2 regions of the Pseudofrankia saprophytica genome follow, and region 2 is predicted to be linked to the other one. Evidence: predicted binding sites of a transcription regulator. Region 2 holds the regulator's gene; the other holds the start of a gene.

Evidence for each region. The regulator LexA, encoded in region 2, represses DNA repair genes until DNA is damaged. The targets are predictions, from matches to a motif close to CGAACNNNNGTTCG.
Region 1: FRCN3DRAFT_RS0241780 (DUF222 domain-containing protein) is a predicted target of LexA. The motif match lies at 1,371-1,384, and genes of this name have one in related genera.

What each region holds. Positions count from the first base shown of each region.
Region 1 covers NZ_KI912267.1:1,762,390-1,767,284, forward strand. Annotated here, with positions in the region: gene FRCN3DRAFT_RS0241780 (DUF222 domain-containing protein) at 556-1,185, opposite strand; gene FRCN3DRAFT_RS49005 (MFS transporter) at 1,510-3,099, shown strand; gene FRCN3DRAFT_RS0241790 (AAA family ATPase) at 3,133-4,895, opposite strand, start outside.
Region 2 covers NZ_KI912267.1:33,076-37,970, reverse strand. Annotated here, with positions in the region: gene hflX (GTPase HflX) at 1-325, shown strand, start outside; gene FRCN3DRAFT_RS0234720 (hypothetical protein) at 366-1,661, shown strand; gene lexA (transcriptional repressor LexA) at 1,707-2,555, opposite strand; gene FRCN3DRAFT_RS0234710 (hypothetical protein) at 2,991-3,323, shown strand; gene nrdR (transcriptional regulator NrdR) at 3,761-4,285, shown strand; gene FRCN3DRAFT_RS0234700 (vitamin B12-dependent ribonucleotide reductase) at 4,432-4,895, shown strand, end outside.

The DNA of each region.
Region 1 (4,895 bases), 1.7 Mb from region 2:
TGGTGGCCCCGGGCCGTAATCATTCTGTGACTTAACGCTTCCTAACCCATCGGGCGCGAACGGATCTGGCGCTGACCTTGCAATGGGGCCTGCCGGCCGCGACTTGATCGTCGTCTGCGCCCTGCGGTGGTTGTGCTTTAGCGCCGCTGGCGACCACCGCAGGGCGCAAACGACGATCACCACGCCGGGGCGCGCCGCAGGGCCCGATGGCGCTGGCGGCGGCGAGGGCGAGGCATCCCAAGATTCGCGTCAGAACCGCGCGGACACCCCCACGAGCGAAGCGACAGCCCGCACGAGCGTTGCGGTTTCGGATTGGTGACGTTCCAGCGGCAGGCATCCGAGCTGGCGCGGAGGCGCGCCTCGCGGAGGCCCGGCCTACAAGCGAAGCGACGTGGGCCGGGTCGCCGCGAGGTCGCCGAAGGGCACGTGAGCGGAGGAGGACGGCGCGCGGAGGTCCCGTGGGAGCGACGGGGTCCCTGCGGAATCGGCGAAGCCGATTCCGCAGGTCGTGAGTAAGGGGCCGCAGCGCGCCGCCCGCACGGAGCGAACCAGCAATTAGGCGTCGGCTATATCGGTCCAGGTGCTCACTACGCGGGCTACCTGGCGGGGGGTCATCCAGGCGGCGGCGCGGGCGAAGATCGGGTCCGCGCGGCGGGCGAGCTCGACTCGCCCGGCGCCGACCGACGGCGCGATCGCCCGGGCATGTTCGAAACTGATCGTGCCGGTGCTGAAGGCCTCCCTCGTCGCGGGCAGGTCGCGAAGCGCCCGGGCGACGGTCAGCAGGTGTGTCGACGTCGGCGCGTTGATCCGGCACTCCCTGCGCAGCCAGGCCGCCGCCGAGACCGCGCCGTCGGCGAGCCACAGCGAGCGCCGGTCGAACTCGCCGACCAGCAGCACCCACCGCGCGGTCGTCGCGTCGACGGTCGCCCGGCCCTCGATCACCGCCGTCGCGAGGTCGACGTCCGACATCCTCGCCGGGTCGACGGGCGGCCGGTCACCCGCCGGCCCAGGAGCGCCTGCTCCGGTGCCGCCTTCGGCCGACCCTCGGGGCACCGGCCCGCCGGCCTCGGGTCGCACCGGCCCGCCGGCCTCGGGTCGCGGCGGGCCGGCGGCGGGGACGCCGGCCAGATCCGGGACCTCGGGCTCTGATGCCCCTGCGTGGTCGTCGGGGACTCCGGTCACCATGCACCCCCTCGGTCGACTGGCGGCCCACGGAAGCCCGCGGCCGACGCGGTCGCGCCTGTCTCGGCCCGGTGCCGCCATCCGACATCGCCGCCGCGCGGGCACGGCTAGCCCGCCGCCGACGCGCGATGGCGCCGGCGGCCGGCCGTGCGAAGCGGGTTCGGCTGGATGGAAGCACGGTCGAAATTCGAACGTATGTTCGCATGATATGTGATCGAACTGGCATTCGCCATCCCCCGCGCGGAACGAGCCCGGCCGGGGCAAATTAGTTACCTGTTGCGAAATAACTAGTTGGCGAGCCGCGTTCTGGCCGGAGGAGGTGTTCTGATGCTGTCGCGGGGACTGGAACGCGAGGTGGCGACGACCACGCCGGAGATGAGCGGCGGATCGCCCGAGGTGGGCGGCGGATCGCCGGAGCGGAGCGCCGGCCCGCCCGACCGCCCGGCCGTGGGCAGGTCCGCCGGCGACGCTCGGCGAGCGCCTGCCCCGCGTTCCCTCGAGGCACCCGCGACCGAGGCATCGGCGACGGGTGCGCCTGGCGGCGGGCGGCCCGCTGCGCCGTCCGGTGGGACGTTCGCCGCGCTGCGGGTGCCGAACTACCGGCGCTTCATGACCGGCCAGGTCATCTCGATGTGCGGCACCTGGATGCAGACGATCGCACTCGGCTGGCTGGTGCTCTCGCTCGGGGCGAGCGGCACGCTGCTCGGCGTCGTCACCGCGGCGCAGTTCCTCCCGGTGCTCGTCTTCGGCGCCTACGGCGGCCTTGTCGCCGACCGGACCGACACCCGCCGGCTGCTGATCTGCACGGCCAGCCTCCAGGCCCTGCTCGCCGCGGGCCTCGGGGTGCTCGTGCTCACCGACGTGGTCACGCTGTGGATGGTGGTCGCCTTCGCCGGCTGCCTCGGCCTCACGCAGGCCGTCGACAACCCCGCCAGGCAGAGCTTCGTGCAGGAGCTGGTGGGCCCGGAGACGCTGTCGAACGCGGTCACCCTCAACTCGGTGACGATGAACGCCGCTCGGGTCGTCGGCCCCGCGATCGCCGGTGCGACGATCACGCTGCTCGGCAACGGGATGTGTTTCGTCCTCAACGCGCTGTCGTTCGCCGCGGTGCTGGTCGCGCTCGGCCGGCTGGACCGGGCCGCGCTGCGCCCGAACCCGCCCGTGCCCAGGGCCCCCGGCCAGATTCGCGAGGGCTTCCACTACGCGATCCGTACCGCCGGCATCCGGATCCCGCTGACGATGATGGTGCTCACGGGCACCCTCGCCTACGAGTTCCAGGTGACGCTGCCCCTGGTCGCCCGCGAGACGTTCCACGGCACCGCGGCGACCTACAGCCTGCTGACCGGTGCCATGGGCGCCGGCGCGGTGGTCGGCGGCCTGCTCGTGGCCCGCCGCCGGCTCACCGGGTCGCGGGCGCTCGTCGCCGTCGCGGGCGTCTTCGGCGCCCTGCTGCTGCTGTCCGCCGCGGCGCCGACGTTGACCGTCCTGGTCGCGGCTCTCGTCATCACCGGCGCGGCCAGCGTCACCTTCATCGCCACCGGCAACGCGACCGTGCAGCTATCGGCCGAGCCGCGCATGCGCGGCCGGGTGATGGCGCTCTGGTCGATGGCCTTCCTCGGCACCACCCCGCTGGGCGGCCCGATCGCCGGCGCCGTCTCCGAGGCCTTCGGCGCCCGCGCCGGCCTCGTGCTCGCGGGCATCGCCGCCGTGGCGGCGGCGCTGATCGGCCTGGCGTCGCTGCGCCGGATCCAGGCGCGCCCGGCCCCGGCGGCCGTGGAGCCGTCCGCCGGGGTGGGGACCGCGACCGGCGTGACCGTCGCCGCGACCCAGGTCCGGGGCGCGCGGCAGGCGCCGCCCGCCGGCGTGCCGTCGGGCGGCCAGCCGGCGGGGCGCCCCGTGCCGTCCCCGTCCACCTGAGGGACGCCGCTCGGCGCCACGCCCCCGGCCGTCTCAGTCGGTCTCGGCCACCGCCGAGGACGAGGACGACGAGGAGGACGAGGAGGACGCCTGCTCGGCGGTCGCGGTGGCGGCGACCCGGTCCAGCTCGGGCAGGTTGCGCAGCTCGCCACCGTTCGCGCCGCGATGCGCGCGCAGCGCGCTGTGGTGGTACTCCTCGGCGATGTCGAGGAAGTCCGGCTCGTGGTAGCGCCGGCCGTCGACGGTCGGCCCCGTCCGGCCCTCCATGATCGCCTCGACATCCTCGCCGGTGATGGTCTTGTGCGTCTCGAGGGCGTGGGTCAGGGCAAGCACCTCGCGCCGGTTGGCGGACAGCACCTGCTCGGTGCGCCGGTAGAGCGCCTGCAGCTTCGCCTCGACCTGCTCGCCGAACGGGCGGTCGGCGTCGACCGCGAGCGGATTGATCGGGAGGTCGTTGGACAAGGTCAGCCAGGAGGAGATCGTGTCGCCCATGGCGGCCATCGAGATGCTCCGGGAGACCAGGTAGGTCGCGCTGCGCAGGTCGCCGCCCACACCGACGGTGTTGTCACCGTCGAAGAACATCCGCTCGCCGACCAGGGAGGCGAGCGACACCATCACCTGGACCTCGACCTCGGACTTCCACTGGAACATGCTGTCCTCGACGTTGACCGACGCGACGAAGCCGCCGACCCCGCCGCGCCGCTCGATCGTCGCCATGTCGATGACCCGGCCGCGCTGCAGCCGGTAGGCGACGACCGCGTGGCACGCCTCGTGCAGGGCGATGCTGTGCCGCTCCCGCTCGATGTGCTCGTGGTCGTCGGCCAGGCCGTGCTCCTTGATCACTCGGGCGCGCAGGATGTCCGCCCAGGTGATCACCTCGCGGCCGTCCTTGATGGCCTGGGTGAGCGCCTCGTTGACGGTGTCCTTGATCGTGGCACCGGTCGCCTCGGTGCTCATCGTCGCCAGCCGCTCGACCTGGTCCTCGGTGAGCTCGTGCTTCACCTTGGCGAGGTAGCCCTGGTAGGTCCTGATCCGGCCTTCCTTGCTCGGGTAGCCGACCTCGTACTGCCGGTCGATGCGGCCCGGCCGCAGCAACGCCTCGTCCAGCGAGTTCGGCATGTTGGTGGCCATCATGATCAGGATGCGGTACTTGGGCGGCGGCTTGGGCTTCATCCCGAGCGCGCGCCGCACGACCCGGTTGAGGAAGCCGCGCGGCTTCTTCAGGCCGGACATCTCGGCGAGCAGCGCCTGCAGGGTGCCCATGTCGCCGCCGACCATGCCGCCCATACCGCCCACGACCCGGTTGACGGTCCGCCCGCCGGCCTGCGCCGGCCCGCCGGCACCGGAGCCCAGCCCACCGGCCACCGAGGCGCGGTGCCCGACCACCTCGGACCTGGCCTGGTCGGTCAGGTAGTGCAGGCCGTTGCATCCGTTCAGGTCGGCGAGTCCGTCCGCGTAGGACGGCGCGCGCCAGCCGTGCGCCCCCAGGTGGCTGGCATGGCGCGTTGCCCGGTGCGAGGACGCGGCGCGCTCGGAGCCGCGGTTGAAGCCCTGGGCGAGCTGGCCACGGTTGCCGAGGCTGTCCGCCTCGTCGAAGAAGGCGATCACACCGCCGTATCGCAGCGCGAGCTTGCGCAGCCGCCGGAACAACGACTTGACCTTCAGGATGCCGACGCCCATGAACATCGCCTGGAACGCGCCCGGATCGATGAACACGTAGGGCTTGCCGGTCTCGCCGGCGACGGCCTCGGCGAGCAGTGTCTTGCCCGTGCCAGGCGGGCCCCACAGCAGGATTC
Region 2 (4,895 bases):
CATCGTGGTGAACAAGACCGACATCGCCGACAAGACGACGGTCGCGGGCATCAAGCGGATCGCTCCCGACGCGGTGTGCGTGTCGGCGCGGACGGGTGCCGGCCTGGAGGAGCTGGTGGAGGCCCTGGCCGCCCGGGTGCCGCACCCGCAGGTCGAGGTCGACGTCCTCGTCCCGTACAACCGCGGGGATCTCGTCGCCCGGATCCACGAGTCCGGTGAGGTTCTCGACCAGGCGCACACCGCGACGGGCACCGAGCTGCGCGCTCGCGTCTCCGCGGGCCTGGCCGCCGACCTGGACGCCTTCCGCCAGAGCGTCGACGCCTAGGGCGCATCACCGCCACGGCGCCTGTCGGTAGGTTCGTGGCGTGGCCGTGGAGGAATCGGGCAAGGCGGACAAGCCCGGTTCGCTCGGGCTGGCCGCTGTCATCGGCGCGGTCGCCGGGCTGTCCCTCGCCACTCGGTGGGGTGCGCTCCCCATGATCGCGGCGGCCGTCGTCGGTGGCCTGCTGACGACGGTGTCGGAGGCGGTCGCGCGGGCGCGGCAGCGTCCCGGCCAGATCCCCGCGTTGTGGTCGCGCATCGTGATGAGCACCGCGATGGCGGCGCCCCTGGCGTGGGCGCTGGCGGCGGTGACCGGGGCCGGGCCGGTGGTCGTGGGCCTGGTCGCCGGCGCGCTGGCCGGCGCGCTGGGGCTCCGTCCGCAGAAGGTGGTGCTTGGCCCGCTGGTGGGGCTCGCCATCGGCTACGGGTGCCGGCTGCTCTGGGGCGACGTCCCTGCCGCGATCGTCGGCGCGGCCACCGTGCTCGCCTTCCGGACCGTGTCGGCGGCGATCTTCCGGGACCCGCAGGTGATGATGCTCGCCGAACGGGTCAGCCCCGCGGATCTGCCGTTCGTGGTCCCGCTGGTGGCGCGGACCCGCTATGTCGGGACGGGCTACGTGCGCGACCTGGCCGAGGTGCTCGGCGGCGACTACCAGGCCGCCGCCCCCGACGTCGGGATCGTCGCCTCGCTGGACGAGCTGGCCGGCCCCGAGTTCGATCCCGCGACCGTCGCCCCGCTGGTGCGGGAGTTCTACGAGCACACCACCCGGTTCACCCTCGACATCGTTCCGCGATGGCGGTTGTGGGTGCGGCCCGGCTACCTGCTCTACCGCACCGTGCTCGCGCGCCCGCTGGGGCAGGCGAACGTGCCCATGAACCAGCGAGAGGCGCAGCGTGGGGTTCGCAGCCGGATCGACACGATCAGCGGCACCGACGACGGCACCGTAAGCATCCGGGGCTGGATCAGGTCGTACGTCGACAACGACGAACCCATCTACGTGGGGATCTACACGACCTACCGCCGGGACGGCCGCGGCTACGTCAGCGTCGGCTTCCCGCTGCCACAGGCCAGCTTCACGGCCACCCTCGCGCCGACCGCGCGGGCCGGCGGCGGGCTGGTGCTGTCCAGCCGCGGCGACCTGGACCAGCCCGGGCACTATCTGACCTATGTGGACGCGGAGACGAAGGAGCTGACCGCCGCGGCGGTCCACGGCTTCGCCGAGCAGCTCGACGTCTACCTCGAGGACGGCGAGCTGCGAGCCGAACACGAGTTCTGGGTGTTCGGCCTGCCGTTCCTCGTGCTCCACTACTCGATCCACCGCAAGGCCGAACTCGGCTAGCCGAGTTCGGCTAGCCGAGTTCAGTCTCAGCGCCTCACGGAGTGCTCAGACGCGGCGCATGACGGCGACGACGCGGCCGAGGATGGTGGCGTCGTCGCCGGGGATGTCGTGGAAGGCCGGGTTCTCCGGCTGGAGCCACGCGTGGCCGTCCCGGCGGCGCAGCCGCTTGACGGTCGCCTCCCCGTCGATCAGGGCGGCGACGATCTCGCCGTTCTCGGCGACCGGCTGCTGGCGGACCGCCACCAGGTCGCCGTCGCAGATCGCCGCGTTGATCATCGAGTCGCCGACGACCCGGAGCAGGAACAGGGTGCCCTCGCCGACGATCTCACGCGGCAGCGGCAGCACGTCCTCGACCGCCTGCTCGGCGAGGATCGGCCCACCGGCGGCGATCCGGCCGACCAGCGGCACGTAGGCGGTCGCCGCCTTCAGCGAGTCCTGCTCGCCGGCCTCGCGGGCGAGCGCGTCGTCGGCCGGGCCGAGCGTGTGCACCCGCAGCGGGCTCACGCCGCCCCGGCCCCTGCCCGCGCCGGCCGTCTGCCGGGTCTTCGGGATCGGCCTGACCGGCCGGCCACCCTCGGGGGAGACCACCTCGATCGCCCGCGGCCGGTTCGGGTCGCGGCGCAGCAGGCCCTTGTCCTCGAGCATCCTGAGCTGGTGCGCGACGCTGCTGGTGCTGGTCAGGCCCACCGCCTCGCCGATCTCGCGCACGCTCGGCGGGTAGCCGCGCCGCTCGACCGCGTCACGGATCACCTCGAGCACCTTGCGCTGACGGGGAGTCAGGCCGTCGTCGTCGACGGGGCCGTCGGGGAAGGCGCGTACGGTGCCGTCGCTCTCCTCGTCGCCGCTGGCCGACGGGCGTCCTGCCCTGCGCGGCCCCCTGCCCTGCGTGGTCATGGCCTAGGTTCTCCCTCGCTCAAGGTCATGGTGCGGGACCGGGCCGCCGGCTTCTCATCGGCCTCACCTGTGGATAAGGGGAGCCGGGTTGCGCCCGATCGTGTGACGACCGTAGCCCGGTGGCGCGCGAATCTCAAACAGGCGTTCGAGCGTGTCTGCGTGCTCTGTCGGCCTTGTGCATGTAAGAATCGACCATCAGTTCGAAGCGGGCCCTGTCCTCGTCCTGACTTCCGCTACCGGCTACTGCCGCCGGTGGTCGCCAGTTGTAGATCTTGGGCTACCTTCCCGATGGCCCCAGATGTCTGCCGGGGATGTCTCCCTCGATGACCGGTCGCCACGGTTCTTCGAGGGCTCGCGCCCCGGACCCCCCGACGTTGGTTGAGCTTCGCTCGACGAGCTGTGCCGGGTAATGGCCCGGCCGCTAGGAGGTTTGGCGTGACGAACCCGCGTGGGGCCACCCTGGTCCCAGGGCGCCCGGCCCCGCGACAGCCGGACGGCGCCGATGTGATCGCCCTGCCCGTACCGAGCCGTCGTCGGTCGGCGAACGCCGCCCCGCCGGCGGTTCCCAGCCCGCTCGCGCGGGCTGTCGCCGCCGAGCACCCGGTCGCCGGCGCGAGGTTGGACCGCCGGCGGGCGGGACGGCCGGCGCCCGCGCTGAGGCTGACCGGCCGCGGCCGGGCCGTCGCCGGGCTCCTGCTTGTCCTCGCTGTCTGGGGCGCCACCAGCGCCGCATGGCTCGCCGTTCACTGGGCGCTCGCCGCCTTCTGACCGGCGGCGTCCTTCCCTGGCCCGACGCCCGCGCCGACCACCCGGTCGGCGCGGGCGTCGGGCTGTCGGCATGTGACGGTTCGTCGCGAACCTGCTGCTTCTCCCCGTCTGGGCGGGTGGGATCCGACACGCGCGGGGGGCATGCTCACGGGTGATCCGGGTATGCGCTACTCTGGCAGCACAACATCTTGTAGTTACATACCTGTAAGTAGTCCACAGCTTGTAGTTGCGGAATAGCTAGCCGCGGAACGGCAGCGTTCCGTGGGAGCTGTGGAGACCGTCCCGACGGTGCGCGGTCGCGCTCGTGGGAGCTTCCCCGGCCAGGTCGCCATGCCCTGCGTCAGCCATGCCTCGGGAAGCAGGGACGGGGCCGAAGCGTGGACGCGTTCTCTCGCGTGCGTGGTTGTTCCTACAGGGGTCTGACGAAGGGAGGAGCCGTGCGGTGTCCGTTTTGCCGGCATCCCGACAGCCGAGTGGTGGACAGCCGGGAAGCCGATGAGGGCGCGGCCATCCGGCGCCGCCGGGCGTGCCCGTCCTGCGGGCGGCGGTTCACGACCATGGAGGAGGCCTCGCTGCAGGTGCGCAAGCGCAGCGGTGCCGCCGAGCCGTTCAGCAGGGCCAAGGTCGTCGCTGGTGTCCGCAAGGCCTGCCAGGGCCGTCCGGTGAGCGCCGAGGACCTTGCCAGGCTCGGTCAGCGAGTGGAGGACACGGTCCGCTCGTCGGGCGCCGCCGAGGTCGCTGCCGAGGATGTGGGCCTCGCGATCCTCGGGCCGCTCCGTGAGCTCGACGAGGTCGCCTACCTGCGGTTCGCGTCCGTCTACCTGTCGTTCGAGTCGCTCGCCGACTTCGAGCGGGCGATCACTCAGCTGCGCGCCGACCAGGCCGGGCAGGCCGACCAGGCCGGGCAGGACCTGCCGGACGACGTCGTCGCCGTCACCTCGCCCGGGTCGCCCAGACCCTAGGCCTCAAGGCCGCATCCTTCGGCCGTATCCGGGTCCCGCGGCCGCCGGCTCTGTTCGGCATGCCCGCGATCCGCCCCAGAGACGACTTCCAAAGACTTCAGAGCCAAAGACGACCAGAGCAAAGACGACCAGAGCTGAGGAGTGTCATGACGGAGACCCGCGGCACGAAGCAGAAGGCCAGCTCCAACGGGAAGGCCGCCTCGGCCGTCGGGAAGCCCGCCTCCCTCGCCGGCGCGGTGAGCGAGGCCGCGACCGTCCCTGCCGCTGGCAGCGGTGACGGTGGCGACGGCCCGGCCGGCGAGACCGGTAAGGGCGGCGGGACCGGCAAGGCCGGAGGGACGGGCAAGGCCGGCGCCGCCAGGGCCGCCGGCCTGCGGATCGAGCGCCGCAACACGACGGCCGGTGTGCACCCGTACGACCAGGTGACCTGGGAGCAGCGGGACGTCGTCATGACCAACTGGCGGGACGGCTCGATCAACTTCGAGCAGCGCGGCGTCGAGTTCCCGGCGTTCTGGTCGATCAACGCGTCGAACATCGTCACCAGCAAGTACTTCCGTGGCGCCGTCGGCTCCCCGCGGCGCGAGTCGTCGCTGCGCCAGCTGATCGACCG